DNA from 3 places in the Cytobacillus sp. Hm23 genome. Region 2 is predicted to be linked to each of the others. Evidence: a T-box and tRNA genes for the amino acid it is inferred to sense, from the RefSeq annotation. Region 2 holds a T-box; the other regions hold tRNA genes.
What was found. A T-box is a leader RNA that pairs with one kind of tRNA and senses whether it is charged. The one in region 2 lies ahead of serS (serine--tRNA ligase), so its partner is inferred to be a tRNA-Ser.

Region 1 (12,886 bases), on a different contig from region 2:
CATGGTTTGGGACCATGGGGTCGCAGGTTCGAATCCTGTCTTCCCGACCACTTATAAAAATCATGGGGCCTTAGCTCAGCTGGGAGAGCGCCTGCCTTGCACGCAGGAGGTCAGCGGTTCGATCCCGCTAGGCTCCACCAATAAAATATCATTTGTAAATTAACTTGGCGGTGTAGCTCAGCTGGCTAGAGCGTACGGTTCATACCCGTGAGGTCGGGGGTTCGATCCCCTCCGCCGCTACCAAGTAAACAAGGACCTTTAGCTCAGCTGGTTAGAGCAGACGGCTCATAACCGTCCGGTCGTAGGTTCGAGTCCTACAAGGTCCACCATACAATGTTGGAGGAATACCCAAGTCCGGCTGAAGGGATCGGTCTTGAAAACCGACAGGGGTGTCAAAGCCCGCGGGGGTTCGAATCCCTCTTCCTCCGCCATTTTTATTTTCTTAATAACTGATTGATAAACATCAAGAAGAGACAGTGAGAAATGCACATTGAGAAAATTAAAATTTACTATTATCGCGGGGTGGAGCAGTCTGGTAGCTCGTCGGGCTCATAACCCGAAGGTCGCAGGTTCAAATCCTGTCCCCGCAACCAAAAAAAATGTGGTCCCGTGGTGTAGCGGTTAACATGCCTGCCTGTCACGCAGGAGATCGCGGGTTCGATTCCCGTCGGGACCGCCATTATTGATAAAAAATTGGCTCGGTAGCTCAGTCGGTAGAGCAGAACGTAAACATCTTGAGATACTTCAATGTAGTTCTGCGAGGAGCAATGTCTTGCAAAGAGATGCGACGAGCAAAGTGTTATATCTATTTAGAAAGTTCAATTTTTTTATTGTTTGGCTCGGTAGCTCAGTCGGTAGAGCAAAGGACTGAAAATCCTTGTGTCGGCGGTTCGATTCCGTCCCGAGCCACCATCTATAGGTTAAGAGTATATTATCTCTACCCGTCAATCTTCAGTTGGTAAATTGACATATATACTATGGCGGTTGTGGCGAAGTGGTTAACGCATCGGATTGTGGCTCCGACATTCGTGGGTTCGATTCCCATCAGTCGCCCCATTTAAAAATTAAATACCTTATGAATATGCGGGTGTAGTTTAGTGGTAAAACCTCAGCCTTCCAAGCTGATGTCGTGAGTTCGATTCTCATCACCCGCTCCATTTTAAATAATGGGCCTATAGCTCAGCTGGTTAGAGCGCACGCCTGATAAGCGTGAGGTCGATGGTTCGAGTCCATTTAGGCCCACCATTATTCCACAGTAGCTCAGTGGTAGAGCTATCGGCTGTTAACCGATCGGTCGCAGGTTCGAATCCTGCCTGTGGAGCCATTGGAGAAGTACTCAAGTGGCTGAAGAGGCGCCCCTGCTAAGGGTGTAGGTCGCGTAAGCGGCGCGAGGGTTCAAATCCCTCCTTCTCCGCCAGTTTGATAATATTTCATGGCCCGTTGGTCAAGTGGTTAAGACACCGCCCTTTCACGGCGGTAACACGGGTTCGAATCCCGTACGGGTCATCCATTTAGACACTGCATAAAATGCAGTGTCTTTTTTGTGGTGTGCTTGGCATGACTAAATTATGAAGGGCGGACCGGTAGATAGGTTTGCCTCGTAAGTTTTGCTTTATCATTTTTACTCCTCTTACTGTAGCTCCCTTTTGCTCATTCTATAAGGTAGACTTAAAATGTTAATTCGTATTACTTAATTATACGAATCATAGTGTTTGTTGCAAGGCTGAAGTAGCTCCGAAATGAATCGATATTTTAAGTGCTTTAACAAAATGAACATTACCTGTGTAATGATATACCCTTAAATATAGATAATATTGTATAGTTATTCCTCATATGCAAATGTAATTGCCTTTTTTAAAAAATACCGAATAAATTAAATATCTTTTTATTTTAAATGAACATTCTAATTGTATGCGCTTACATTATTCGTTTTTTAACTATGATATGAGCTTTTATGACATATTATGTAGAATGATGTAATAAAAATACGAATTATTTTAAAAGGAATTATTATTTTATTCGTGAATAATAAATATTAATGAAAACTATATTTTTGAAAAGAGGGGAAATACATTGACAGTAAGCGCGCCACCAACAGATTTTGATTTGCATTTATTTCATGAGGGCTCTTTATTCCAAAGTCATATGCTATTTGGTGCACATATTTGTCAAAAGGGTGACGACATTGAAGGAACACGATTTTGTGTATGGGCACCACATGCTAAGAGCGTAAGTGTAGTAGGGACTTTTAATGATTGGAATGGGAAAAACTATGAGCTTGAGAAAATAAATGATGAGGGAGTTTGGCATCTTTTTACGCCTGTTAATTTAGCGGGTGAGATTTACAAGTATGAAATTATCACACCTTCTAATCAAAAAATACTAAAATCAGATCCTTATGCATTTTACTCTGAAGAAAGGCCTCAAACAGGGTCAATTGTTTACAATATGGGTTCTTATAAGTGGAGAGATAAAAAATGGCAAAATCGAAAACAAAAGAACGTACAATCTAAACCTGTTTTTATTTATGAGTTACATTTTGGATCTTGGAAAAAGAAAGCTGATGGGAGCCATTATTCATATAATGAATTAGCGGAGTTGTTAATTCCGTATGTTGTAGAAAATGGCTATACACATATAGAATTGTTACCACTTATTGAACATCCATTGGATATTTCTTGGGGCTATCAAGGGGTAGGATATTTTTCAGCTACGAGTAGATATGGATCTCCACGTGAGTTAATGAAGTTTATAGATCTATGCCATCAACAAGGAATTGGCGTTATTCTAGATTGGGTTCCAGGTCATTTCTGCAAAGATAATCATGGATTATATATGTTTGATGGGCAGCCGACATATGAATATGAAAATCTACAAGATCGAGAAAATCCAGTTTGGGGAACCGCTAACTTTGATTTAGGCAAACCAGAAGTTCAAAGCTTTCTAATTTCGAATGCCCTTTTTTGGATTGAGTATTTTCATATCGATGGCTTTAGAGTTGATGCTGTAGCTAATATGATTTATTGGCCTAGTACGAATGGACATCAACATCTAAATAAAGGAGCCATATCATTTTTACAAAAAATCAATGAAGTTATTTCCTTTTATGCACCGGAAACATTAATGATTGCGGAGGATTCCACTGACTTCCCACAAGTAACAGAAAGTGTACCGGCAGGAGGGTTAGGATTTAGTTACAAATGGAATATGGGTTGGATGAATGATATCTTGACTTACATGAAGGCTGAATTCAGTGACCGGCAATATTTACATGACAAAGTAACGTTCTCACTTCTATATGCATTTTCAGAGAAATTTGTATTACCACTATCGCATGACGAGGTTGTTCATGGTAAGAAATCATTGTTAAGTAAAATGCCTGGTGACTATTGGCAGAAATTTGCCCAGCTTCGCCTTTTATACGGCTATTTAATAGCACACCCTGGAAAGAAATTGTTATTTATGGGTGGAGAATTTGGTCAATTTGATGAATGGAAAGATCAAGAACAATTAGATTGGAACTTGCAAGATTTTGTCATGCATCAAAAACTTCATGCATATGTTAAAGAGTTACTTAAAATTTATAAAAGAAATAAAGCTTTATATGAAATTGATGATACTCATGATGGTTTCGAATGGATTGATGTAAACAATCATGAGCAATCAATATTTTCATTTATTAGAAAAGGAAAAAATGAAGAGGACTTTTTAATTATCGTGTGTAATTTCACTGCTACAGTTTACCATGATTATATAGTTGGTGTTCCGGGCAAAGGTGAATATCGGGAAATTCTAAATAGTGACGAAATGGATTTTGGAGGTGCTGGAAATAGAAATAGCAAAAAAATAATTAGTAACGAAGGAACATATCATGGGAAGCCATATCACTTAGCAGTTACAATTCCTCCATTAGGAATATCGATTATACGTCCTATTAAAAAAAGAAAGGAGAGGAAGAGAACTGATGGGCAAAAAAAAATGCATAGCAATGATCTTGGCAGGAGGAAAAGGTAGCCGATTACGGTCATTAACAAAAGAGATAGCTAAACCAGCAGTGCCATTCGGAGGTAAATATCGAATTATTGACTTTGCGTTAAGTAATTGTACAAATTCAGGAATTGATACTGTTGGAATTCTTACTCAATATCAGCCATTAGAATTACATGATTACATTGGTATAGGTAGTGCTTGGGATCTTGATCGAAAAAATGGTGGCGTAACTTTATTACCTCCGTACATTGCGGAAGCAGGTATGAAATGGTATACGGGGACATCTTCAGCAATATACCAAAATATTAATTACATTAAACAATATAACCCTGAATATGTACTTATTTTGTCTGGAGATCATATTTATAAAATGGATTATGCGTATATGCTTGATTATCATATTCAAAAACAGGCAGACGTATCTATTTCTGTCATCGAAGTACCGTGGGAAGAAGCAAGCCGCTTTGGCATTATGAATACCGACGAAAGCATGAATATTACTGATTTTGAAGAGAAACCAGCAAATCCTAAAAACAACCTTGCTTCAATGGGGATTTATATTTTTAATACATCTATTTTACTTGATGTATTAGAAAGAGATGAACTTAATCCTGAATCAACGCATGATTTCGGCAAAGATATTATTCCTTTATTACTCGATGAACAAAAAAAATTAACCGCTTATCCTTTTCAAGGCTATTGGAAAGATGTGGGTACTGTTAATAGTTTATGGGAAGCCAATATGGACTTATTACACAATGATACAGACTTAAATATATATGATCATTCATGGCGAATTTATTCAGTAAATCCTAATCATCCTCCACAATATATAGCCCCAACTGGAGACATAAGAGAGTCCATTGTATGTGAAGGGTGTATCGTAGAAGGAGAGATTGATCAATCTGTTCTCTTCCAAGGTGTACATATTATGGAGGGAGCAGTTGTTAAAAATGCCGTTATTATGCCTGGTGCGACTATTGGTAAAAATGCTTATATAGATAACGCCATTATTTCTTCAGGAGTTAATATATGTGATGACATGATTATACGTAAAAAGGAAGAAAGTGATGAAATCATTTTGGTTAGTGAGGAATAATCTGCATTATAAGAACATATGAAAATTATATTACTTATTTCACATATGTTTGTTCATAAATGAACAAGGAAAGGATGGCGAATAAATGAATCAAACGATGCTTGGGATCATTGATGCAACACAAAGCTTTGACTCTATACAACAACTAACTATCAATCGATCAGTACCTGCAATCCCATTTGCTGGGAGATATAGATTAATTGATTTTGTACTTTCCAATATGGTGAACTCTGGAATTACTAGTGTCGCTATTTTTCCGAAAGATCAATATCGTTCACTTATGGATCATATTGAATATGGCCAGCAGTGGGATTTAAATCGTAAAAGGGATGGATTATTCTTTTTTCCTTCTGCGATTGGTTCACAGAGTGAGGAATTCAATGTTTTCCGGCAGTATAAGAACAACATCGATTATTTTCTTCGAAGCAAACAGCAATACGTATTAATCTCAAATTGTTATACAGTTTGCAATATTGACTATCAAGCTATTTTACAACAACATATAGAATCACAATGTGATATTACTGAAATTGCACATAACGGCAAACCTATGGGTATGTACATCTTTAATTTTTCTCTATTGTTTGACTTAATAACTAACTATGAAAAGTTTGGATATACGACGATTCAAGACGTGGTATTAGACCCTTCACATCATTTACAAATATGTAGATATGAATATGAGGGATATGTTGCAAAAATAAACACCATAAAAGATTACTATACACATAGTCTAGAATTATTAAAACCTCAAGTGTGGAAAGAGTTATTTAACCAAATTAATCCCATTTATACTAAAGTGAAAGATGAACCCCCTACAAAATATATGAATGGCTCGATGATAAAAAATTCATTTATTGCAAATGGATGTAAAATTGAAGGTGAAGTTGAAAATAGTATCATCTTTCGTTCGGTTAACATAAGTAAAGGGACAGTAGTAAAAGACAGTATTATTATGCAAAAGAGTCAAATAGGTGAAAATTGTGTATTAAACGGTGTCATTTTAGATAAAGATGTTAAAGTAGAAAATAATGTCATACTTACAGGTGATTACACGACACCATATATAGTTCCAAAGGGAACAATTCAAGGAGCGTTGATGAATACATGAAAGTTTTATTTGCTGTTTCAGAATGTGTACCATTTGCAAAAACAGGCGGACTAGGTGATGTAGCAGGAGCGTTACCGAAAGAACTTAAACAACTCGGTACAGATATTAGAGTGATCTTACCAAAATACGGAACGATTCCTGTCCAGTATAGAGATAAAATGAAAAAAGAAGCGAATATAACTGTTCAAGTCGGTTGGAGACAGCAGTATTGTGGAATTGAGTCATTAGAGCAAGATGGAGTCACATTTTATTTTATCGATAATGAATATTATTTTAAACGTGATTTTATCTTATATGGTCATTATGATGATGGTGAACGTTTTTCATTTTTTTGCCAGGCAGTATTAGCATCGTTACCCGTCTTAGACTTTAAGCCAGATGTCATACATGCTCATGATTGGCATACCGGAATGATTAGTTATTTGTTAAAAGAAAAGTATAGTAAAGTACCCTTTTATGAAAAAATAAAAACTGTTTTTACTATTCATAACCTTCAGTATCAAGGTGTATATCCGAAAGAAATTTTACCAGAATTATTCGGTTTAAATGAACAATCATTTGCATCAACTAGTCTGGAGTTTTATGGGAATGTAAACTTTATGAAAGCAGGCATAGTTACTTCAAATGTTGTTACAACGGTAAGTCCCACATACAAACATGAAGTTCAGACACCTTATTATGGTGAGAAATTAGATGGGGTTCTTAGAGATAGAAAACAGTCGCTCGTTGGAATACTAAATGGCATAGATGATCAATCGTATAACCCCAAAAATGACCCATATATTACTAAGAATTTCGATAGAACCTCTATAGATTCAAAAGTATTGAATAAACAACATCTACAAGAACATTTTTCATTACCAATTAGTAAAAAAACACCAATTATTGCAATGGTAACAAGGTTAACCCAACAAAAAGGTATTGATTTACTTATTAATATTTTCCATGAACTTATGCAAGAGGATATACAATTGATTGTCATTGGGTCTGGAGAACATCGATATGAATCATTCTTTAATGAAATGGTAAATCATTATCCAGAAAAGTGTAAAGCATACATCGGTTTTCACGAAGAGTTAGCCAGGATGATATATGCAGGAGCAGATCTTTTCCTCATGCCTTCCTTATTTGAACCGTGTGGATTAGGTCAATTAATAGCAATGAGATACGGTGTTATTCCTATTGTAAGAGAAACAGGTGGCTTAAATGATACGGTTGAATCATTTAATGAAGAGACAATGACTGGAAATGGTTTTACATTTACCAATTATAATGCTCACGATATGCTGTATACAATTAGAAGGGCATTATCCTATTATCATAAAACTAATTTGTGGAATAAGCTGATTATAGAAGTGATGAATCGTGATTTTAGTTGGGCACAATCAGCTTTTAAATACAATCAGCTGTATGCTGATTTGATGACTCGGAGTGGTAATCGTGTTCTCTAACAAGGAGACGTTCAAAGAAGCGTTTATCAAAAAGTATGAGACCTTATATGGAAAGGGGTTTCGTTATTCTACTATACGCGATCAGTATTTTACGCTAGGAAATATGGTAAGAGAACATATAAGTACTAAATGGATCGAAACAAATGAAAGAAACCGCCTGAATGAAAATAAACAGGTATATTATTTATCAATTGAATTTTTACTAGGAAGATTACTTGGTAATAATTTAATTAATTTAGAAATTAGAGAAGTTGTTGAGGAAGGATTAGCGGAACTTGGTATTAGTCTAACTGAAATTGAGGAAAGTGAAGCAGATGCTGGTCTAGGTAACGGAGGATTAGGACGTCTTGCAGCATGTTTTCTCGATTCATTAGCTTCTTTAAATCTTCCGGGACATGGATTTGGTATTAGATATAAGCATGGGTTGTTTGATCAAAAAATAGTTGATGGATATCAAGTGGAACTACCTGAACAATGGTTGCGACATGGAAACGTTTGGGAGGTTCGGAGACCAGATGAAGCAGTAGAGGTCCGGTTTTGGGGTGAGGTTGAAACAACTAATAAAAATAATTATTTATCATTTCGACATGTTGAAACGGAAATAGTGATGGCTGTGCCATACGATATACCAATTATAGGTTACGGCTTACATTCAGTTAATACGCTTCGAATTTGGAGCGCGGAAGTGTCTCCTCATGCTGTTCGTAAAAATATGATGGATTATAAAAGTGAAACTGAAGCAATTTCTGAATTTTTATATCCAGATGATACCCATGTTGAAGGAAAGTTACTAAGGCTAAAACAGCAGTACTTTCTAGTATCTTCTAGTCTACAAAGTATTGTTCGTTCATATAAGCTTAATCACAGTAGTTTAAGAGATTTTCACGAACATATTTCTATTCATATTAACGATACTCATCCTGTATTAGCTATTCCTGAATTAATGAGGATTTTACTTGATGAGGAGCGTATGAACTGGGATGAAGCATGGAATATAACTACAAATACAATTTCATATACGAATCATACAACATTAACAGAAGCACTGGAGAAATGGCCAATTGACATTTTTCAACCACTTCTTCCGAGAATTTATATGATAGTTGAAGAAATTAACGAGCGCTTTTGTAGAGACTTGTGGCAAAGGTATCCTAATGACTGGGAACGAATCGAAAGTATGGCTATTATTGCTCATGATGTTGTAAAGATGGCACATCTCGCTATTGTAGGCAGCCATAGTGTAAATGGGGTAGCTAAATTGCATTCTGAAATATTAAAGAAGCGAGAAATGAAGTTATTTCATGATGTTTTTACCGATAAATTTAATAACAAAACAAATGGCATAGCGCATAGAAGATGGTTATTAAAGGCAAACCCCCAGCTAACAATGCTATTAAATGAAACAATAGGAGATTCATGGATTTCAGAACCTGAAAAACTAATTGAAGTCCAAAAATATTGCGAGGACTCAATCTTTCAGAAACAGTTGTATCATGTGAAACAGGATAGAAAAAAAATACTAGCGCGCAGGATAAAGGATCAAACTGGCCTTGTCGTTGATACACATTCTATATTTGACGTTCAAGTTAAGAGACTTCATGCATATAAGAGGCAATTGTTAAATGTACTACACATTATGTACTTATATAACAGGCTTAAAGAAGATAGAAGTTTCATTGTTTTCCCAAGAACTTTTATCTTTGGTGCAAAAGCATCACCAGGATATTTTTATGCAAAAAAAATAATTAAATTAATAAATTCAGTTGCCGACATTGTAAATAATGATCCGGATATAAACGACATGATAAAGGTAGTTTTTTTAGAAAATTATAAGGTTTCACTTGCTGAAGAGATCTTTCCTGCTACAGATGTTAGTGAACAAATATCGACAGCGAGTAAGGAAGCCTCTGGAACAGGAAATATGAAATTTATGATGAATGGTGCTATTACGATTGGAACACTTGATGGAGCTAATGTAGAAATGAATGAGCGGATTGGTCAAGAAAATATGTTTACATTCGGCCTTTCGGCAAACGAAGTCATCCAATACTATGAACATGGAGGTTATCAATCTACTGAATACTACCATCATGACGAACGAATTAAACAAATAATTAATCAATTAATAAATGGTTTTTTCCCACATGTGTTAGATGAGTTTGAGGTCATTTATGACTCTTTACTTATGCAAAATGACCATTATTTTGTTCTTCGAGACTTTGATTCTTATGTTTGTACACAGGAGAAGATAGGAGTTTCCTATCAAATTAGGGACGAATGGTTAAAAAAGAGTGCTATAAATATTGCACATTCTGGCTATTTTTCTAGCGATAGAACGATACAACAATATGCAGACAGCGTTTGGAAAATAACTGCTGGTTTATTAGAAAAAAACTGATCTAATATTTATATGTTCATATTAAGGGTGGTGAACGATCATTTGAAAGCCACTCTCTTTTGAATTTTTTTACAGAGTTCAAACCCCGCCTCTTTAGGCGGGGTTTTGCAATTAGGTGGGAGTGATTCTGAACCTGCTTACCCAAAAAGTAAAGCTTACATAGGTTAAATATATTATTTCTATGGGTATAGTGTAATTTAATGTTTGTGTACATAATGAATTATGTTAAACTTTGAAAGGTGTGGAAAAAAAACAAAAATTATACAGCAGGATGGTGAAATAGAGATTGTTTACATCAATTAAGAGGAAGCTTCTAGTGTTATTTATGCTATTAATGATAGGTACGTTATTATTCGTTGCTTTGTTTTTGCAATATCAAACGGAGCAACAAATTGAAAAAGACGTCAAAACTCAGGCTGAAAACCTTGTGGAGCAAATAAATAACTACGTAGATTCATTTGTTGAGAAATATGCGATTAGCATTGAAGAGATTAGTAGAGAAAAAGACTTTGAGACATATGTATTAGCTATGTTATCTGACGATAAAAATGACATAAAGGAATTAGACCCTATTATTTTGGACAGATTTAATAATTACTTAGATCTTTATTCCGATGCGTATTTAATTTATGTTGCTGCTCGAAATGACACATTGAAAATCCAGCCACCAGTAGTAGATTTAGACGAGGACTTTAGTGTACTTGATAGACCTTGGTATACGTTAGCAGAGCAATCCCAGGATAAGGCTGTATGGACAGAACCTTACCTTAGTGAAGACGGTGAATATGTAGTCACAGTGTCAAAAGCAATCGTAATTGACAACGAGTTTAAAGGAGTCATTGCTACAGATCTTAAGCTTGAACAATTAGAATCAGTTATGCAAAATATTGATCTAACGAATAACGGTTACCCTTTTATACTTGATAAAAGTAAAAATGCCGTTGTGCATCCGACAGAGAGAGGGAACAACTTATCTGATCTTGATTTTATAGACAAGATGTACGGAGATAATGAACAGGGTTTTTTTCATTATGATTTCAAAGGTGAAGAGAAGGTACTTGCATTTGAAACAGTTGACCAAACGGGTTGGAAACTTGGGACGTCTTATACATATAAAGATTTAATGGCCAGTTCAAATAAATTGCGTAGTTGGATTATGGTTATTTCATTGACAGCTGTAGTGATATCTTTAATTATCATTTATATTGTAACAAATCGTATTTTAAATCCACTCATACATTTGAAGAAAGATGTAATGAAGGTGACAGCTGGGGATTTAACTGTAAAGGCACAACAAAAAACAAAAGATGAAATAGGTGATTTGACTATTCACTTTAATGACATGGTTAAAAATATGCACCACTTAATTATAGCTATTGAACAATCTAACGACCATGTATTTGAATCGGTTCAGGGATTAAGTGCTGTCTCAGAAGAAACAAATGCTTCAAGCGAAGAAATTGCCAAAGCGATAAATGAAATTGCAGTTGGTACAGCACGTTCAGCGGAGGATATAGAGAAATCCAATCAATTAATGGGTGTATTATCTTCTCAAATAAAGAATGTTACGTCTCTTACTGATAAGATGTCATTGCTATCGGTTGATGCCGAGAACGCCAATGAAAATGGATTTGAGAAAATTGAAGAATTAAAAACTATTTTTTCAAAGACTGAAGCGAATTTTAATACAGTTGATGAAATTATCGTTAATTTAGAACAAAAAATAACTGAAATTGAATCTGTTATGAAAGCTATTAATGACTTTTCTGAACAAACAAATTTATTGTCTTTAAATGCAAGTATTGAGGCTGCAAGAGCTGGGGAACATGGTAAAGGATTTGCAGTAGTAGCAAATGAGGTTCGGAAATTAGCAGAACAATCTACTGTTGCTACTGATCAGGTTCGAAGAACAATTCAAAGTATTCAATTAGAATCGAAGCGAACTGTAAATGAAATGGCGAATACAAAAAGATATTATAAAGAACAAGCTCTAGTCGTGAATGATACTGAACAAGCGTTTAATACAACTTCAAGAATTGTAAGTCAATTAAAGAGCTCAATAGATGATGTGCAAGAAGATATGATGAATATTCATAATCATCGTCAAGAAGTTTCGCAATCGATTGAAAATATTGCTGCAATGTCACAACAGGCAGTTGCTGCATGTGAAGAAGTGAGTGCTTCAACTGATGAGCAAACAATAGCATTTAATTCGGTTACAAAAGTAGCAGAAGATTTATTAGAGTCAAGTGAAGAATTAACAGATAGGATTAGCAGATTTAAAGTATAGGAAAGGAGTATATTTTATGTGACTTGGATGACTGGCAAGCGCTAAAGTATGGTAGCTTGCCGAGTCACCCTGATATTTTATATATAATTTTGACAGATTGTGCTTATTAGTTATCTCCGTCAAGGAAGTTACCTAAACCGCCTAAAATGCTACCTTCTCCTGTTGTTTTACCTGGAGTTTGAGGGGCACTAGCAAAAATACGATCAGCCAAGCGACTAAATGGCAATGATTGTACCCATACCGTGCCTGGACCTCTGACAGTAGCAAAGAATAAGCCTTCACCACCAAAAAAAGCTGTTTTTACTTTTCCAACAAACTCAATATCATAATCTACTTCTTTTGTCATGGCAACTAAACAGCCAGTATCAATACGCAACATCTCCCCAGGCTGAAGCTCGCGACGATGGATCGTACCACCAGCATGTAAGAATGCCATTCCATCTCCCTCTAGTTTTTGCATTATAAAGCCTTCGCCCCCAAAGAATCCTGCACCAAGCTTGCGCTGGAATTCAACTCCAACAGATACACCTTTAGCAGCACATAAAAA
Region 2 (12,886 bases):
TTTAATAAAGCTGCATGAGAAACCTTATTTTGTTTTCTTAACAAGTCTAACATATCGCCCCAACGACTTTTAATTAATTGGAGGTCTTGTTTAGTAGCATTATTCAAAATTTCCTGAATGCGACCAGTCGGTGTTTTGTAGCCGCTTTTTCTTGTTCCTTTTTGTGATCGCTTTTCTTGTGATGAATCTGTTTGTTGTGCATGAGTATGTTGAGAACTAACTTTTATTTGGTTTAGCTCTGATTCTAGCTGTTCTATTTTTGACATTAATGAATCAATTTCCGGCAATTGCGTTATCGCCTTAGGCTCTTCAAGTTGGCAGAGCTTTACTATCGTTACCTCTAAAAATATGCGAGGATGATTTGTCCACTTCATGTCTTGTTGGCTTTTATTTAATCGATCAATCATCGTGTAAATTTCAGAAGACCTAAAATTGTCAGCCAGTTGCTTAAATTGGTCATCAATTGTTATTCGTTCAAGAACATTTTCCAGATTTGGGGCTGTTTTATATAGTAGCATATCACGAAAGTACATGATTACATCTTCAACAAACCTCATTGGATCTTTACCTTGATTCATTAACGAATCTAGCGATTTAAGCCCTTTGGATACATCTCTATCTTTTAAGGCGGCAACGATATCAGCGATAAAAGACTGCGAAACAGATCCTGTAATCGTTAGCACGTCATCCAGCTGAACTTCTTCCCCACTAAAAGATAATGCTTGATCTAACAAACTTAATGCATCCCGCATTCCACCTTCTGCTACTCTTGCAATTGCGTGTAACGCATCATCTTTCACAATCACCTGTTGATTTTGAAGAATAGTTTTCAACCTAAAGGTAATTGTTTGTGGTGATATTCTTTTTAAATCAAACCTTTGACACCTCGAAATAATAGTTAATGGTATTTTGTGAGGCTCTGTTGTAGCTAAAATAAAAATAACGTGCTCTGGCGGTTCTTCCAAAGTTTTCAATAACGCATTGAATGCACCTATAGATAACATATGCACTTCATCAATAATGTACACTTTATATCTAACTGCACTCGGTACATACTTCACCTTATCTCTTATATCTCTAATTTCATCTACTCCGTTATTAGATGCTGCATCAATTTCAATAACATCAGAAATTGATCCATCTGATATGCCGCGACAACTACTGCATTCATTACACGGGTCTGCAATAGGGGCTTTTTGACAATTTACTGCTTTAGCTATAATTTTTGCAATAGTTGTTTTTCCGGTACCGCGAGGGCCAGAAAAAAGATACGCATGTGAAAATTTTTGCTGGAGCAGTGCATTTTGAAGTGTTTTCGTAACGTGGTCCTGACCAACTACATCATGAAATTGTTGTGGTCTCCAAACACGATATAAAGCTTGGTAACTCAAAAACACGCCCCCCTTCACATTTTTATCTTATTCATTATACCTTACTTAATTAATCATTTTCAAAGTGAAAGATAAATCTTTTTATTTAATTATACAAAAAACTCACTCTTAGAGAGTGAGTTTTATTTGTATAATAACTGCCGTGCACCTTCCCTTGATTAGTCATCCTAGGCGTTACTTAAGCAGTTAGCTCGGTCTAGGCAACCCCACGGCACATGAGAGCTTCCGCTTACTGCTGCTTCCTTCCGGACCTGACAGGGTTCACGGATTCCCATTGCGTGGGACCCAGACGTCAACACCACTTACTTAAGTCAGACCCTAAAATGGACTAACCGCAAGAAGGGATTCGGCCTCGCTAGAGCGGATTGCGAGTATAGGGCACCGCTACCTCCCCGCTTAGCACGGCAAAATTGAAACCAAATATTATATGCATTGTTACCAACGCAATTATTAGTATAAAGCCTTTAGCGAAAAATTGCAATGAAATACACACTGTAAATTATATGAAAATTGTTTTTTTGTTAACTTTCTTTCATTTTTTTCTCTTTATTCCTTTTTCGTATATTATTAAAAAAAGTTGTTAAGATAGAACCACATTCTTTCTCCAATATTCCTCTTTCAACTTCTACTTGATGGTTGAACCTTTTCTCGTCTAAAAGATTCATGATTGTTCCAGCACAACCTCCCTTTGGATCTTTGGCACCATAAACTACCCTTTGAATTCTTGACAAAACAATGGCTCCAGCACACATCGGACATGGTTCTAGCGTAACATATAACGTCGTATTTTCTAGTCTCCAAGATCCTATACTTTTACATGCTTCGTCAATTGCAAGTAATTCGGCATGGGCTAATGATCTTTGTTCTCTTTCACGTAAATTAAATGCGGAAGCAATAATTTCATTATCTTTCACAATTACAGCACCAATAGGAACCTCATTTATTTGTTCAGCTTTCTTTGCTTCATTAAGAGCAAGGCGCATGTAATATTCGTCTTTATCCATTCTTTATCTCCTTGTCATATAGTGGGCAAAGGCTATGGGCCTTCCCGAAAAGTGGTACATCTATTCGCTCGAATTCACCTTTTTCCTTCGGGCGTTATTATGAAACGAATTGCTTTGAGAGGATTGGTGCTGTACTTAATATCTAGGGACTCATAGTCCAAATAACTAAACAAATAAATTCAACAAGCGATACAGGTAAGTCATCTTAAAATTAAGTACTTTAAGAGAACTTCCATTATAAGGGCTGTTTTCGAATTAATTTTTGCTTTTCATTCTATTATTAAGCACGTATATATCTAGTGTGCGAGGCATTTTTTCTATTTATATTTATTGAGCTCCTTTAAAACACTTCATACTTCCCATTTTAGTATAACAACATGGTTTACGAAAAGAGCTTTAAATAAATAATATATGTTACATTAAACAGTAGTCTCTTTCGTTCCTTTCATATATAATTTACCAATGATAATATCCAAAAGCTAATATAATTATTTTTATTTCCCAACAATTTCTTTCAGATTGTCACACCGTGAAATGATTCACTGTGATAAAATACAATTTGTCAGTTTTTTGATCGTACGTTTGGTTGTTATTCAAAATGCATATGCATTTTAATCTTCTCCCTACATGATAGAAGCTTAATATTTCAAACCTCGTACATGAATATAACTCGAATTCAAAGCAGGATTTTCTTTACCTTTTAAGAGGGGGACAACTTAATGAAACAAACACCTTTTATAACAGTAGAGGGCCCGATCGGTGTCGGGAAAACTTCACTCGCAAAAGCAATTGAAAATCATTTTAACATCCATTTATTAAAAGAAATCGTTGATGAGAATCCTTTTTTAGGGAAATTTTATGAAGATATTGACGAGTGGAGCTTTCAGTTGGAAATGTTCTTTCTTTGTAATCGGTACAAACAACTTGAAGACATTGAACAAAAGTATATAAGAAAAAATAAAGCAGTAGTATCTGATTATCATATTTTCAAGAACTTAATCTTTGCTGAACGCACGCTGAAACATCACCAACTTACTAAATATATTCAAGTATACAATATCTTAACTGCGGATTTGCCTACTCCAAATGTAGTTATTTACTTACATGCAAGTTTAGATACATTACTTAATAGAATTAATATGCGTGGTAGAGACATTGAAAAAAATATTGAGCCTAGCTATTTAGAACAATTATGTAGTGATTACGAACAAGCAATGGAACAATTTGAACGTGAAAATCCTACAATTCCAGTTCTCCGCTTTAATGGTGATCAACTCGACTTCGTCCAAAATCAAAATGATTTAGAAATGATTCTTAACATACTACAACAGACTTTACTAAAAGGAGCAGAATTCAATGAATTTGCGAGAAAAATATGAAATACCAAATGATGCTGTTATTACAATAGCAGGTACAGTGGGTGTAGGTAAATCAACGATGACAAATTCGTTAGCTAACGCTTTACAATTCCGTACATCCTTTGAAAAGGTTGATTCAAACCCTTATTTAGATAAATTTTATAGTGATTTTAATAAGTGGAGCTTTCACTTGCAAATTTATTTTTTAGCAGAACGTTTTAAAGAACAGAAGAAAATATTTGAATACGGTGGAGGATTTATACAAGACCGTTCTATTTACGAAGATACAGGTATTTTTGCAAATATGCATTACGAAAAAGGAACAATGTCTGCTGTAGACTATGAAACATATACAAACCTTTTTGAAGCAATGGTGATGACACCTTATTTCCCGCATCCTGACTTGTTAATCTACCTTGAAGGAAGCTTAGATGATATTATTTCTCGGATACAAGAGCGTGGTCGACCAATGGAACAACAAACACCTATTGAGTATTGGAAAGAAATGCACGAACGATATGAAAATTGGATAAACAATTTTAATGCGTGTCCAGTTTTACGCATTAATATCAATGATTATGACATCATTTCAAACAAGCAGTCAATTGAGCCTATTATTGAACGAATATCAACGTTTATAAAACATTCAAGGGTGTTAACTAAATAGCAACAAAAAAACGAGCAATGGATTGCTCGTTTTTTATATGTAATTACGTATGAATTATGAGGGGCGTTGCCGTAATGACGATCACAATTCAAAAATTATACTAAAAAATTCGTTACATGTGTAACGAATTCAACAGATCTCCAATTATATTATGCGCTTGATAATTGTAATCAAAATTATGGCGGAGGAAGAGGGATTCGAACCCCCGCGGGCTTTGACACCCCTGTCGGTTTTCAAGACCGATCCCTTCAGCCGGACTTGGGTATTCCTCCGTATCGACAAGAATTAATATACCATATGATAATCAAGCCTGTCAATATAAATTAAAAACTTTTTTGAGGAGAGTTTTCACTCTCCTCTATTTATTCTACTTACTATTGTTTTAGTAATAAACAATTTGCTCACTTACATTAAATGTACCGTTTCTTCCTTACAATAAACTTATTTCCCCACCGTAGTTACTAGCCAATTACCTCTTTATTTCTCATATAAGGACGTAATACCTCTGGAATAATGACTGTTCCGTCTTGTTGTTGATAATTCTCTAGTATTGCAGAAACTGTACGTCCAATAGCTAACCCAGATCCATTTAACGTATGAACATGCTCTGGTTTTCCTTTTTTATCACGGCGGAATCTAATGTTTGCACGACGAGCTTGAAATGCCTCGAAATTACTACAAGATGAAATTTCACGGAATGTTCCATAGCTCGGCAGCCATACTTCAATATCATACTTTTTCGCAGCTGTAAAGCCAAGATCTGCTGTGCACATACTCATCACACGGTATGGTAAACCAAGTAATTGTAGCACTTTTTCAGCATGACTAGTTATTTTTTCTAATTCTTCATATGAATGCTCTGGTTTAACAAATTTCACAAGTTCTACCTTGTTGAATTGATGCTGCCGAATAAGCCCTCTTGTATCTCTACCAGCTGATCCAGCCTCAGAACGGAAGCATGAACTATACGCTGCATAATTGATAGGGAGTTGTTCACCAGACAATATTTCATCTCTATATAAATTAGTAACGGGTACTTCCGCAGTAGGAATTAAGAAATAGTCTTCACTATCAATTAAAAAAGCATCCTCTTCAAACTTAGGAAGCTGACCAGTTCCTGTCATACTAGCGCGATTCACTAAATATGGCGTCAATAACTCCTCATATCCATGCTCTTCAACGTGTAGGTCTAGCATAAAATTCATTAAAGCTCTCTCAAGCCTTGCCCCTAAACCTTTATAAAATACAAACCGGCTACCAGTTACTTTACTAGCACGTTCAAAGTCTAAAATATTTAGACCGTCAGCTATTTCCCAATGGGGTTTGGGCTCATAAGTAAATTGAGGAACTTGCCCCCATTGACGTACCTCTACATTGTCATCCTCAGTTTCACCAACTGGGACACTCTCATGTGGAATATTAGGTATAGATAATAATAATTGTTGTAAAGTCTCCTCAACCTTACGGAGTTCAACATCAAGCTCTTTTATATGCTCTCCGACTTGTCTCATTTCAGTTATTAAATGATCTGCATCTTTTTTCTCACGTTTAAGCATTGCGACTTGTTGAGAAGCTTCATTTCTTTTACTTTTTAATTCCTCAGTTTTTACGATTAATTCACGACGATTTTGATCAAGTTCCTCAAAACGTCCTAAATCTGTTAAATCTTCGCCTCGAAACGTTAGTTTTTCTTTAATCTCTTCAAAATTTCCTCTTAATACTTTTAAATCTAACATTGTTACCCCTCCTTTAATGTAATAGCTGTTTTCATTCAGCAACAATCGACAAAGCTTGCGAAAAGGGCCTAAAAAAAACAAAAAACTCCCATCCCTATAAGAAGGGACGAGAGTTAACCCGCGTTGCCACCCTAGTTAAAGACAATGACATCATTATCTTTCACTTCAAATAAATAACGGTACTTTACCGAAAATACTTACTACCCTTAAAATAGGTTTGTTCAGTATTTTTGCTCTAGGATGGATTCACAAGTCTTCCCCATCGGTTCGCACCAACCACCGACTCTCTTTCAGAAAAAGATTCTTGTTACTATTTCCTGTCGTTGCTTCATCATTTTTAAATTGGTATACATAATTTACTATAAGTATTTTGAACTTGCAACTGTTTTATACATAATTTTTTTCTTTCGCTTCTTCAACCATACTAACAAAATAACTCATTAACCGATAATCCTCTGTTAATTCTGGGTGAAAGGAACATCCTAGAAACTGGTCCTGCCTAGCTGCTACAATTCTGTTATTATGCTTTGCTAATACCTCAACATCCTCTCCTACTGAGACGATATGAGGAGCGCGGATAAATACAGCAATAAAATCATCGGCTACGTGAGATATTGAAAGCTTTGCTTCAAAACTTTCTCTTTGGCGACCAAAAGAGTTTCTTTCTACGGTCATATCCATAACCCCAACGTGGGCTTCCTTGTAGCCAACAATTTCTTTAGCTAGCAAAATTAAACCAGCACATGTCCCAAACATAGGTTTACCTGCCGAAGCGAATTCTCTTAGTGGTTCCATAAAACTATATTTATCAATTAAACGACGCATCGTTGTACTTTCGCCCCCAGGTAAAACTAACCCCTCAACTTCATTTAATTGCTCAACCCTTTTTATCACAACAGCTTCTGCACCTGCAGCTTCTATAGCCCAAACATGCTCACGCACTGCTCCTTGAAGGCCTAAAACACCTATTTTCACCATATATACTACTCCTTAATTACCATCCACGTTCTTGCATACGATGCTCTGGTAAGATTGATGAAATTTCAATCCCTTTCATCGCTGTACCTAAACCTTTAGAAAGACTAGCAATTAACTCATAGTCTTCAAAGTGGGTTGTTGCTTCAACAATTGCACGTGCAAACTTAGCTGGATTTTCTGATTTAAATATACCCGAACCAACAAATACTCCATCAGACCCTAATTGCATCATTAACGCGGCATCCGCAGGTGTTGCGATTCCACCAGCAGCAAAGTTAACGACTGGCAATCTACCTTCATTTTTTATTTGTAAAAGAAGCTCATAAGGTGCTCCTAAATTTTTTGCTTCTGTCATTAATTCATCTACACTCATACTAGAAACTTTTCTAATTTGAGCATTTACCTTACGCATATGACGTACAGCTTCAACGATATTCCCTGTACCAGGCTCTCCTTTTGTACGAAGCATTGAAGCACCTTCGGCAATACGTCGAGTCGCTTCTCCTAAATCACGGCACCCACATACAAAAGGCACAGTATATTCTCTTTTATTTAAATGATACTCTTCATCTGCAGGTGTAAGAACTTCACTTTCATCAATATAGTCTACACCTAAAGATTCAAGTATACGTGCTTCAACAATATGGCCGATACGCGCCTTCGCCATAACTGGAATCGAAACAGCATTCATTACCTCTTCAACTATTGTTGGGTCTGCCATTCTTGCTACTCCACCAGCAGCTCTTATATCAGCAGGAACTCTCTCCAAAGCCATAACTGCCACAGCTCCAGCTTCTTCCGCTATCTTCGCTTGCTCAGCGTTTACCACGTCCATGATAACGCCACCTTTTTGCATCTCTGCCATACCACGTTTTACGCGATCAGTACCTGTATTAACCATTAATGTTGTCCTCCTTGAGCCATTATTAATCCATTGTGTATTATTTTACATTAAAAAACTAGAAAATCCTAATAGTAAATTTTCATTTTTATTAAGAAAATCGTAAACACCTTATTCATCCACAGCGTGGATTGGAATAATTTCATTTGAATATGCTTTTAACTTCGGTCGTTAGCTGAAGTTAAAGGTCATTTTCAAATTCAATATACTACACCCTTCATTCTTTAAAAGAAGGCTCCCATCAAGGGAGCCAATCATCATTTTATATGTGTTATAAATATGGTTAAAACCAACCTTTTACTGTTTCAGATACACTTGTCCATACATCTGAGAAAAAGCCACCAATTCCCCTAGTCATTAATACAAACCAGTTTGTTTTTTCTACAGCTGCTTTCGTGATGATTTCTGTTTGCAAAGTTTTTTCACCTTCTGAGGTTAAAAAACCATAACCATTGTCACCTTCGTATGAAACAGTCATCGTCCCTACTACATCACCTTTTTTAATAGGAGCAGTTAGCGCACCGTCTTCTGTTAATACTTCTTCACTAATATTAAATACAGGCTCGAACAGTTCTTCTTCACCATTTTTAATTACTGTCTTGATTGGCTTATCTGTATATACTTCAATCTCTTTTTCTTTACCCTTTACAACAGGAACAATAGCTTCCTTTTTAATTTGAAAACCTTCAGGATAGAGTTCTTGCATTTTAAAGTTAGAGAATGCAAAATCTAAAAGTTTTTCAGTTTCAATAAATCTAGCTTCTGCCATGGATTTCCCGTTTGATTTCGCGTTCATAACAACAGTGATATAACGCATGCCATCTCTTTCTGCAGTACTAGTAAAGCAATAGCCGGCTAAATCAGTAAATCCTGTTTTTATTCCGTCTACCCCTTCGTATTCATAAACTAACCCTGGAAGCATCCAGTTCCAATTAGCCATCTGAATAGGATATTCTCCCTCTTCTCGGAACACTTTTTTAGAAATACTTGCTGTTTTAATAATTTCTGGGAAATCATTAAATAACTTGTAAGCTAGTGTTGCTGTCGTTCTAGCAGACATTAAATTTTCATCGCTTTTACTTGTACCTTCAGGATGCATATCATAAAGACTATTATTATTAAGACCTGTAGAATTAACAAACTTGTAATCCTTCAAGCCAAGTTCTTTCGCTTTAGCATTCATCATCTTAACAAATTCTGTTTCTGTATTTGCAATTACTTCAGCTAAAGCTATTGTTGCACCATTAGCTGAATATATTGCCATTGCTTCATAAAGCTCTTTTACCGTATATTCTCCTCCTTGAACGAGAGGAACATTTGACAAGCTTGTATCTTGAGATATTTTATATACATAATCTGATACTTTATAATTTTGATCCCATGTTACTTTTTCTTGATCAATAGCTTCTAATAACAGATATTCTGTCATCATTTTGGTCATACTTGCAATACCTAGAATTGTATCGATATTTTTTTGATATAAAATCTTACCTGTCGAGGCTTCTACAACTATCGCTGCATCAGCTTCTATATTTAATTGATCTTCTTGAGCGTACGCACGTTGAGATGTATTCGTAAAAGTCATTAATATTATCATTGATAAAAGACTTATAATTAAGCCTTTTTGAAATCTGTTTTTCACTAAAAAACCCTCCATCATTAACATTACATAGACGTTATTGTATCATATTCTACTAAAAAAAAATAGATAGTGTTATACACACTATCTATTGACAATCATAAAACACAATTATTAAAAGCTTGATTCACATCTCATTGCATCAGTTTTACAATTTATGCAAACTTGGCTAGTAAATGAATATGCTTTAACCGATTCAATCTGTAATTCCTTTTGTCTTAGAATGTCATCCAAGCGCCCTTTTATATAGTTTTTTATCTTCGGTTGACGATCATGTATAATTTATTTAGGCTCTTTTCATAAACTTTGTTGCTATTGTTATCCAATTAGCACCAAAAAAATGGTTTAACATCGTTAGTCAATGTTGTACAGAAGAAAAGATGCCATGAATTTGGTTTTTAGTACGAAAAGCAACAATTAATGCGAAAACTGTCTTTATTTATTAACTGCTAACCTTGTTAACTCGTTGAATAGTTAGGGGACTCTTTTGTAATTTGTACATCATGCGGATGGCTTTCTCTTAAGCCTGCCCCAGTCATCCGAATAAATTGAGATTTTTCTCGAAGTGCTTCTAAATTTTGTGCACCACAATACCCCATTCCTGATCGTATACCACCGATTAGCTGATATACCGTATCTGCTAAAGGACCTTTGTATGGTAAACGACCTTCTATACCCTCAGGAACAAACTTCTTATTATCTTCTTGGAAATAACGATCTTTACTACCTTTTTCCATTGCTCCAACAGATCCCATACCACGATAAACTTTAAATCGACGGCCTTGGAATATTTCTGTCTCTCCTGGACTTTCAGTTACACCTGCAAGCAGACTACCTAACATGACCACATGCCCACCAGAAGCCAAAGCTTTAACAATATCTCCTGAATATTTTATTCCACCATCTGCAATAATCGCGACATCGTGTTTTCTAGCTTCAGTGGCACAATCATAAATTGCAGTAATTTGTGGTACACCAACTCCAGCTACTACACGAGTTGTACAAATGGAACCTGGTCCTATTCCTACTTTAACTACATTTGCACCTGCTTCAATCAAGTCCTTTGTAGCCTCAGCTGTTGCAACATTTCCAGCAATAATATCTAATTCTGGATAAGTTTCACGAATCTTCTTAACTGTATCTAACACCCCTATTGAATGACCGTGGGCAGTATCAACAACAATGACATCCACACTTGCCTTCACTAATGCTTCCACACGAAGCAATGTGTCAGCTGTAACCCCGACAGCAGCCCCTACCAATAAACGCCCTTGTTTATCTTTTGCTGAATTAGGAAACTCAATGACCTTTTCAATGTCTTTGATCGTAATTAAACCTTTTAGTACTCCTAGATTATCTACAAGAGGTAATTTCTCAATTTTGTGATGCTGTAGTATATTCTCAGCTTCTTCTAATGTCGTCCCAACCGGAGCAGTTACCAGTTCTTCCTTTGTCATAACATCAGAAATTAACATAGAATAGTCTTGGATAAAACGTAAATCACGGTTTGTAATTATACCTACAAGTTTTTGCTCCTCGTTATTATTGACGATCGGAACACCTGAAATACGGTATTTCCCCATTAAATGTTCTGCATCATACACTTGATGTTCAGGAGTTAAAAAAAACGGGTCTGAAATAACACCACTTTCAGATCGTTTTACCTTATCAACTTGCTCAGCTTGTTGTTCAATTGACATATTCTTATGAATAATACCCATTCCACCTTGGCGCGCCATAGCAATTGCCATTTCTGCTTCTGTAACTGTATCCATTCCTGCACTAATCACTGGCACGTTCAACGTTAGTTTTTTTGTAAGCTGAACTTGTAAGTTTACTTCTCTAGGTAACACTTCTGATCTAGCTGGAACTAATAATACATCATCAAACGTTAAACCTTCTTTAACAAATTTTGATTCCCACAACATCAAGTCCCCCTTTTAATAGAAAAAAATATTATTAGTAGAGTATCAACTGGATAAACTACTGTCAAGGAAGTAAAGATAAGTTAGAATTTTCAAATATATACTTATGTAATGGAGGAAGTAAATTGATAAGTAGTAAAGACATATGGCAATCATTTTCTTCATTTTTTTCTGCAGTAACGGTCAGAGATTTTTTAAATCAAAGTTATACTAAATTAAAGGTGATTGAAAATGAAAAAAGGAGCTACGAAAATTGTTACCCATTCATTTACTACATAGAACATGGGAAAAACTATTATCAACTTGCTTCTCAAGCACCATTGTCTATACAACCGGTTTTGTTATTTTACGGAATGGTACAGTTACTTAAAGCATGTTTATTAACAGTTGACCCACAATACCCTGAAACCACTTCGGTATTAGCTCATGGTGTATCAACACGAAAAAGAAAAAAACAAAGCTATGAGTTTTTATTTGATGAAGTAAAAATACAAAAAAATGGGTTGTTTTCTTGTTTTTCCGACAAAATGTTTCACATGAAACATCTTGAGGGAGAGAAGTTTTCAATGATTTCATTATTAAAAGAAGTCCCTGAGTTATATGATCTTTTTGAAATGACCAACAGCAAGCTGAATATCTGTACAGTTGCTCACAAATCAGACCAGCACTTAACATTCCCAAAAGACATTTTAGACGTGTTGCATATGACTTATAATCGCTTTACAGAACATATTAATCATACTATCCCATATAAATTGCATAATGATAAACAATATCAAAACCAAGACACTATCACCTTTACAATGGACGATAGCGAATCATTACATCCTTTAACATGCATGCCATTGAAATATCATATGACAAATGAAACTTATTATTTTTTAATTAATCGAGAACAGCCTAATAACCTATCTGAAATTATGGTCCATTATTTATTACTATATAATTTAAGCATGATTTGTCGATACGAGACAGAATGGTGGAATGAATTATTGCATTCATACGCAAGTAACGATTTCCCATTTATCCAAAGATTTTTGAGCATTACAACTACTAAAGCACCATTTCTACTTTTACAATTCTTATTGAAAAACACATATAAATAAGAATTACCATCAATAACTTGGACCTTATCTTAAGAAGGCAGTGAGAAAAGAAGACAGCAAAAAACACAGAGCAGTTCTCTGTGTTTTTTAATTGCCTGGCAACGTCCTACTCTCACAGGGGGAAACCCCCAACTACCATCGGCGCTGAAGAGCTTAACTTCCGTGTTCGGTATGGGAACGG
Region 3 (4,867 bases), on a different contig from region 2:
ATTTCATTGCTGAATGAAGGTAATACGGTGCCATTTATTGCACGATATCGTAAAGAGCTTACTAATGCTTTGGATGAGGTTCAAATTCGAGCTATTCAAGAGAAATGGACATATTTACAAAATCTCGAGTCGCGTAAAGAGGAAGTTATTCGCTTAATAAGTGAACAGGGGAAGCTTAGTGAAGAACTGAAAAGAAAAATAGAAGAGACGACAAAGCTGCAGCAAGTAGAAGATTTATATCGTCCATACAAGCAGAAAAGGCGTACAAAAGCAACGGTTGCTAAGGAAAAAGGTTTGGAGCCTTTTGCAAAGTGGATAATGGATTTTCCGAAAAATGTAAATGTTGAAGACTATGCGCAACAATTCATATCGAAAGAGAAAGAGCTAGTTTCTGTTGAAGAAGTATTACAAGGTGCAAAAGATATTATTGCAGAATGGATATCAGAGGACGCAACTATTAGGCAATGGATTCGTAAAGAAACATTACAAAAAGGTAGAGTTGAATCTTCTGTAAAAGATGAAGCTGCTGATGAAAAAAAGGTATTTGAAATGTATTATGAGTTTGGGGAGTTAATTAATAAAATTGTTCCCCATCGTGTACTCGCTATGAACAGGGGTGAAAAGGAAGAAGTTCTGCGTATTTCAATTAAGCCACCGATAGAACAAATTTTAAGTTATGTACTTAATTCTGTCATAAAACAAACAGACTCTTCTGTTAACGTATATGTAACTGAAGCGATTGAGGATAGTTACAAAAGGTTAATTCAACCTTCTATTGAAAGGGAAATCCGCAAAGAGCTTACTGATAAAGCAGAAGACCAAGCGATACATATTTTTTCAGAGAATTTAAGAAACCTGCTACTGCAACCCCCGTTAAAAGGCAAGGTTGTGTTAGGTGTTGACCCTGCATATCGAACAGGGTGTAAATTAACTGTTGTAGATGAGACAGGAAAAGTGTTGCATATTGATGTCATCTATCCACATCCTCCAGCGAAAAAAATAACTGAAGCAAAGGATAAAGTCATTTCTACTTTAATAAAGTTCGACGTAGAGATGATTGCAATTGGGAACGGTACTGCGTCAAGAGAAACCGAGCAATTTATCGCCGAGACCATAAAGGAAACTAATTCAGACATATACTATTTAATTGTCAATGAGGCTGGAGCTAGTGTTTATTCCGCTTCCGATTTAGCAAGAGAGGAATTTCCAGAATTACAAGTAGAAGAGAGAAGTGCCATTTCTATCGCAAGGCGTTTGCAGGATCCTTTAGCTGAACTTGTGAAAATCGACCCTAAATCAGTAGGTGTAGGCCAATACCAGCATGATGTATCTCAGAAAAAGCTAAACGATTCTTTAACTTTTATTGTAGAAACAGTTGTAAACCAAGTAGGTGTTAATGTAAACACTGCCTCCCCTTCACTTCTTCAATATGTAGCAGGTTTATCAAAAACTGTTGCAAAGAATATTGTGAAGCAAAGAGAGGAGAGTGGGAAATTTAGTAATAGATCTGAACTGAAGAACATTCCGCGCCTTGGTTCAAAAACGTATGAGCAATGTATTGGTTTTCTTCGTATTAATGATGGTGACTCACCTTTGGATCGGACGAGTATTCACCCCGAAAGTTATGAAATAACAAGGTTGTTACTTGAGAGGCTTGGATTAACAATTGACCAAATAGGGTCAGGTGAATTAATTCAAGCGATGGGTAATGTATCAATAGATGAGATGTCAGTAGAATTAAGTGTTGGTAAATTAACGTTGAAGGATATTGTTGAAGCTCTTAAACGTCCAGAAAGAGATCCTAGAGATGATTTGCCAACGCCATTATTAAAGAAAGACGTATTGCAACTAGAAGATTTAGAAAAAGGTATGGAATTACAAGGGACAATTCGTAATGTAGTAGACTTTGGCGCGTTTGTTGATATTGGAGTTAAGCAAGATGGCCTAGTTCATATTTCAAAGCTAAGTAACCGGTTTGTTAAGCATCCACTGGATGTTGTGGCTGTTGGTGATGTTGTAACAGTATGGGTTGATGATGTTGATGAGAAGAAAGGAAGAGTTTCCTTAACGATGTTAGGTGCAAATTAATAAATGTATAAAACACTGCTATTTAATTAGTAGTGTTTTTTCTGTAAAAAAACCAGCATTGGTTAAGAAGCCTAATTTGATAGGAGTTTTTTTCATAATAAGCCTTTTGTATTTGGTTTTTAAACCAAGTTGGCATAACTATACCCTCCTTAATTTTAGATGATGTTTTCTTCTTATATTAAATGGCTGTTTTCGTATTGATTGTTGTTTTTTGTTCTAATATATAAGCACGTATAAACATAGCGGCCGTGGCATCTTTTCAACTTTTACAATTATTTAGAGTTCATAAGACTTTTCATACTGTCCGTTTTTATTAAAAATAGCAACAATGTTTACGAAAAGAGCCTATTAAATGGAACAGCGCTAGATGGAGACTTTATGAGGTCGCCATTGTTAAAGATACTTTTCATATGTGTATGATATGGTTTTTATAGTCTTAAGACGAACGAAAATTATATTCGTGTTTAGTCCATATTACGAAAAGCAACAAGAAAATAGTTTAGATTGTAGATGAAACGAATTTGTATGTGTAGTATTTATTTTATGCAATAATAGCTTGTTAGGTTTCATTTTCTAAGTAATTGGTGAACTTATTGTTGAGAATAAGGAGGAATAGTAATGGACGATCGTCAACTTCAGGATTTAGTAGAAGAAGTATCCCGGTTATCCTTTGGTAAGCCATTTAGACATAAGGCCGTATTTAATAATAGGCTACGAACTACTGGTGGGAGATATTTGCTAAAATCTCATAACATTGAATTGAATGTAAAGTATTATCAAGAACATGGGATAAGTGATTTGATCGATGTAATTAAACATGAGCTATGTCATTACCATCTTCATATTGAAGGTAAGGGGTATAAGCATAGGGATAGAGATTTTAAACAACTTCTTACATTAGTTAACGCTCCGAGGTTCTGTAAACCTATTCAGGCTGCTACAAAAAACAAGAAATATGAATATATTTATGAATGCATAAAGTGTCAAAAACAATATATGCGAAAAAAAAGAATGGATATGAATAAATATGTATGTGGTCAATGTAGAGGGAAAATAAGATTGCTTGACTTAAAATAGAAATCGTGATAAATTATAAAAGCGTCGCTGATGTAAGATGACAGATAATAGCCTATCATAGTCTTGACAACGATTGTATAGCTGAATATAATATGAAGAGTTGACATTTATTCCACAGTAGCTCAGTGGTAGAGCTATCGGCTGTTAACCGATCGGTCGCAGGTTCGAATCCTGCCTGTGGAGCCAAGGAGAAGTACTCAAGTGGCTGAAGAGGCGCCCCTGCTAAGGGTGTAGGTCGCGTAAGCGGCGCGAGGGTTCAAATCCCTCCTTCTCCGCCAGTGACCAGTTGTTTCTAGGCCCGTTGGTCAAGTGGTTAAGACACCGCCCTTTCACGGCGGTAACACGGGTTCGAATCCCGTACGGGTCATATATTATTTATGGGATGTGAGGAAGTTTAATGTGCAAACGCATATTAAATACTCGCCTCCCATTTCTTAACTCATGATGAGTGAAGTTTCGCTATCATCATAGGGAGGATTAGCTCAGCTGGGAGAGCACTTGCCTTACAAGCAAGGGGTCGGCGGTTCGATCCCGTCATCCTCCACCATTTATTATAAATTATTAGGTCCCGTGGTGTAGCGGTTAACATGCCTGCCTGTCACGCAGGAGATCGCGGGTTCGATTCCCGTCGGGACCGCCAGCTATATACTGTTCTACGTATGTAATAACAAGAATTAAGCATACTACTTATGGAGATCTCAATTACAAAGATCCATAACAATATATCTAAATATTATTGGGCTATAGCCAAGCGGTAAGGCAACGGACTTTGACTCCGTCATGCGCTGGTTCGAATCCAGCTAGCCCAGCCATTGTTAATTTTTATGTTATTAGGCATTAGCTCAGTTGGTAGAGCACGGCCGAGTATTCGTCGGAGCAAAACCACTGCGCACAAATCGAAAACATCATGAGTATACATGTAGGGATTTGGGTGTCTAGTTTTTTTAAAAAAATCTTTTAGTTTTACTTTTATGTTTACGAGCCATTAGCTCAGTTGGTAGAGCATCTGACTTTTAATCAGAGGGTCGGAGGTTCGAGTCCTCCATGGCTCACCATATATACGCGGGTGTGGCGGAATTGGCAGACGCGCTAGACTTAGGATCTAGTGTCCTTGTGACGTGGGGGTTCAAGTCCCTTCACCCGCACCAATGATTATTTTTTTATGCGGTCGTGGCGGAATGGCAGACGCGCTAGGTTGAGGGCCTAGTGGGGGAGACCCCGTGGAGGTTCGAGTCCTCTCGACCGCACCAAAAAAACACTTGCAATTATATTTGAATGGTGTTATTATATAAAAGTTGCTGATTTAATTAGCGCCCGTAGCTCAATTGGATAGAGCGTCTGACTACGGATCAGAAGGTTATGGGTTCGACTCCTTTCGGGCGCGCCAGTTAATTTCAAACGAAATTTGACTCCAATCCCATGATACGGGAAGTAGCTCAGCTTGGTAGAGCACATGGTTTGGGACCATGGGGTCGCAGGTTCAAATCCTGTCTTCCCGACCATTATAAAATAATATATAAGCGGGTGTAGTTTAGTGGTAAAACCTCAGCCTTCCAAGCTGATGTCGTGAGTTCGATTCTCATCACCCGCTCCAAAAAAACAAAAAAAGATATTGACATCACAATGAACAAGATGTTATATTAGTAAAGTCGCTTCTGAGCGATAGCAACAAAAAATGTTCTTTGAAAACTAAACAAAACAA

Region 1: it encodes a tRNA-Ser, which carries the amino acid that the T-box ahead of serS (serine--tRNA ligase) is inferred to sense. The anticodon was not compared.
Region 3: it encodes a tRNA-Ser, which carries the amino acid that the T-box ahead of serS (serine--tRNA ligase) is inferred to sense. The anticodon was not compared.

The regions. Positions count from the first base shown of each region.
Region 1 is NZ_JBPXRQ010000010.1:163,292-176,177, reverse strand. It holds tRNA gene ACSVDA_RS08890 (tRNA-Pro) at 1-50, shown strand, start outside; tRNA gene ACSVDA_RS08885 (tRNA-Ala) at 65-140, shown strand; tRNA gene ACSVDA_RS08880 (tRNA-Met) at 167-243, shown strand; tRNA gene ACSVDA_RS08875 (tRNA-Ile) at 253-329, shown strand; tRNA gene ACSVDA_RS08870 (tRNA-Ser) at 339-431, shown strand; tRNA gene ACSVDA_RS08865 (tRNA-Met) at 517-593, shown strand; tRNA gene ACSVDA_RS08860 (tRNA-Asp) at 604-679, shown strand; tRNA gene ACSVDA_RS08855 (tRNA-Phe) at 837-912, shown strand; tRNA gene ACSVDA_RS08850 (tRNA-His) at 981-1,056, shown strand; tRNA gene ACSVDA_RS08845 (tRNA-Gly) at 1,084-1,157, shown strand; tRNA gene ACSVDA_RS08840 (tRNA-Ile) at 1,169-1,245, shown strand; tRNA gene ACSVDA_RS08835 (tRNA-Asn) at 1,250-1,324, shown strand; tRNA gene ACSVDA_RS08830 (tRNA-Ser) at 1,327-1,417, shown strand; tRNA gene ACSVDA_RS08825 (tRNA-Glu) at 1,435-1,506, shown strand; gene glgB (1,4-alpha-glucan branching protein GlgB) at 2,050-4,014, shown strand; gene ACSVDA_RS08815 (glucose-1-phosphate adenylyltransferase) at 3,965-5,089, shown strand; gene ACSVDA_RS08810 (GlgC family sugar phosphate nucleotidyltransferase) at 5,175-6,200, shown strand; gene glgA (glycogen synthase GlgA) at 6,197-7,651, shown strand; gene ACSVDA_RS08800 (glycogen/starch/alpha-glucan phosphorylase) at 7,641-10,049, shown strand; gene ACSVDA_RS08795 (methyl-accepting chemotaxis protein) at 10,375-12,339, shown strand; gene ACSVDA_RS08790 (TIGR00266 family protein) at 12,446-12,886, opposite strand, start outside.
Region 2 is NZ_JBPXRQ010000069.1:24-12,909, reverse strand. It holds gene dnaX (DNA polymerase III subunit gamma/tau) at 1-1,391, opposite strand, end outside; RNA gene ffs (signal recognition particle sRNA large type) at 1,532-1,796, opposite strand; gene tadA (tRNA adenosine(34) deaminase TadA) at 1,913-2,395, opposite strand; gene ACSVDA_RS23730 (deoxynucleoside kinase) at 3,115-3,774, shown strand; gene ACSVDA_RS23725 (deoxynucleoside kinase) at 3,752-4,420, shown strand; tRNA gene ACSVDA_RS23720 (tRNA-Ser) at 4,600-4,692, opposite strand; gene serS (serine--tRNA ligase) at 4,882-6,156, opposite strand; T-box leader at 6,256-6,489, opposite strand; gene pdxT (pyridoxal 5'-phosphate synthase glutaminase subunit PdxT) at 6,544-7,134, opposite strand; gene pdxS (pyridoxal 5'-phosphate synthase lyase subunit PdxS) at 7,151-8,035, opposite strand; gene ACSVDA_RS23700 (serine hydrolase) at 8,319-9,692, opposite strand; gene guaB (IMP dehydrogenase) at 10,133-11,599, opposite strand; gene ACSVDA_RS23690 (YaaC family protein) at 11,725-12,705, shown strand; partial or broken rRNA gene rrf (5S ribosomal RNA) at 12,799-12,886, opposite strand, start outside.
Region 3 is NZ_JBPXRQ010000040.1:36,090-40,956, forward strand. It holds gene ACSVDA_RS19810 (Tex family protein) at 1-2,088, shown strand, start outside; gene cmpA (cortex morphogenetic protein CmpA) at 2,111-2,224, opposite strand; gene ACSVDA_RS19820 (SprT family protein) at 2,707-3,165, shown strand; tRNA gene ACSVDA_RS19825 (tRNA-Asn) at 3,277-3,351, shown strand; tRNA gene ACSVDA_RS19830 (tRNA-Ser) at 3,353-3,443, shown strand; tRNA gene ACSVDA_RS19835 (tRNA-Glu) at 3,461-3,532, shown strand; tRNA gene ACSVDA_RS19840 (tRNA-Val) at 3,637-3,712, shown strand; tRNA gene ACSVDA_RS19845 (tRNA-Asp) at 3,730-3,805, shown strand; tRNA gene ACSVDA_RS19850 (tRNA-Gln) at 3,903-3,977, shown strand; tRNA gene ACSVDA_RS19855 (tRNA-Lys) at 4,145-4,220, shown strand; tRNA gene ACSVDA_RS19860 (tRNA-Leu) at 4,228-4,313, shown strand; tRNA gene ACSVDA_RS19865 (tRNA-Leu) at 4,330-4,415, shown strand; tRNA gene ACSVDA_RS19870 (tRNA-Arg) at 4,476-4,552, shown strand; tRNA gene ACSVDA_RS19875 (tRNA-Pro) at 4,591-4,667, shown strand; tRNA gene ACSVDA_RS19880 (tRNA-Gly) at 4,686-4,759, shown strand.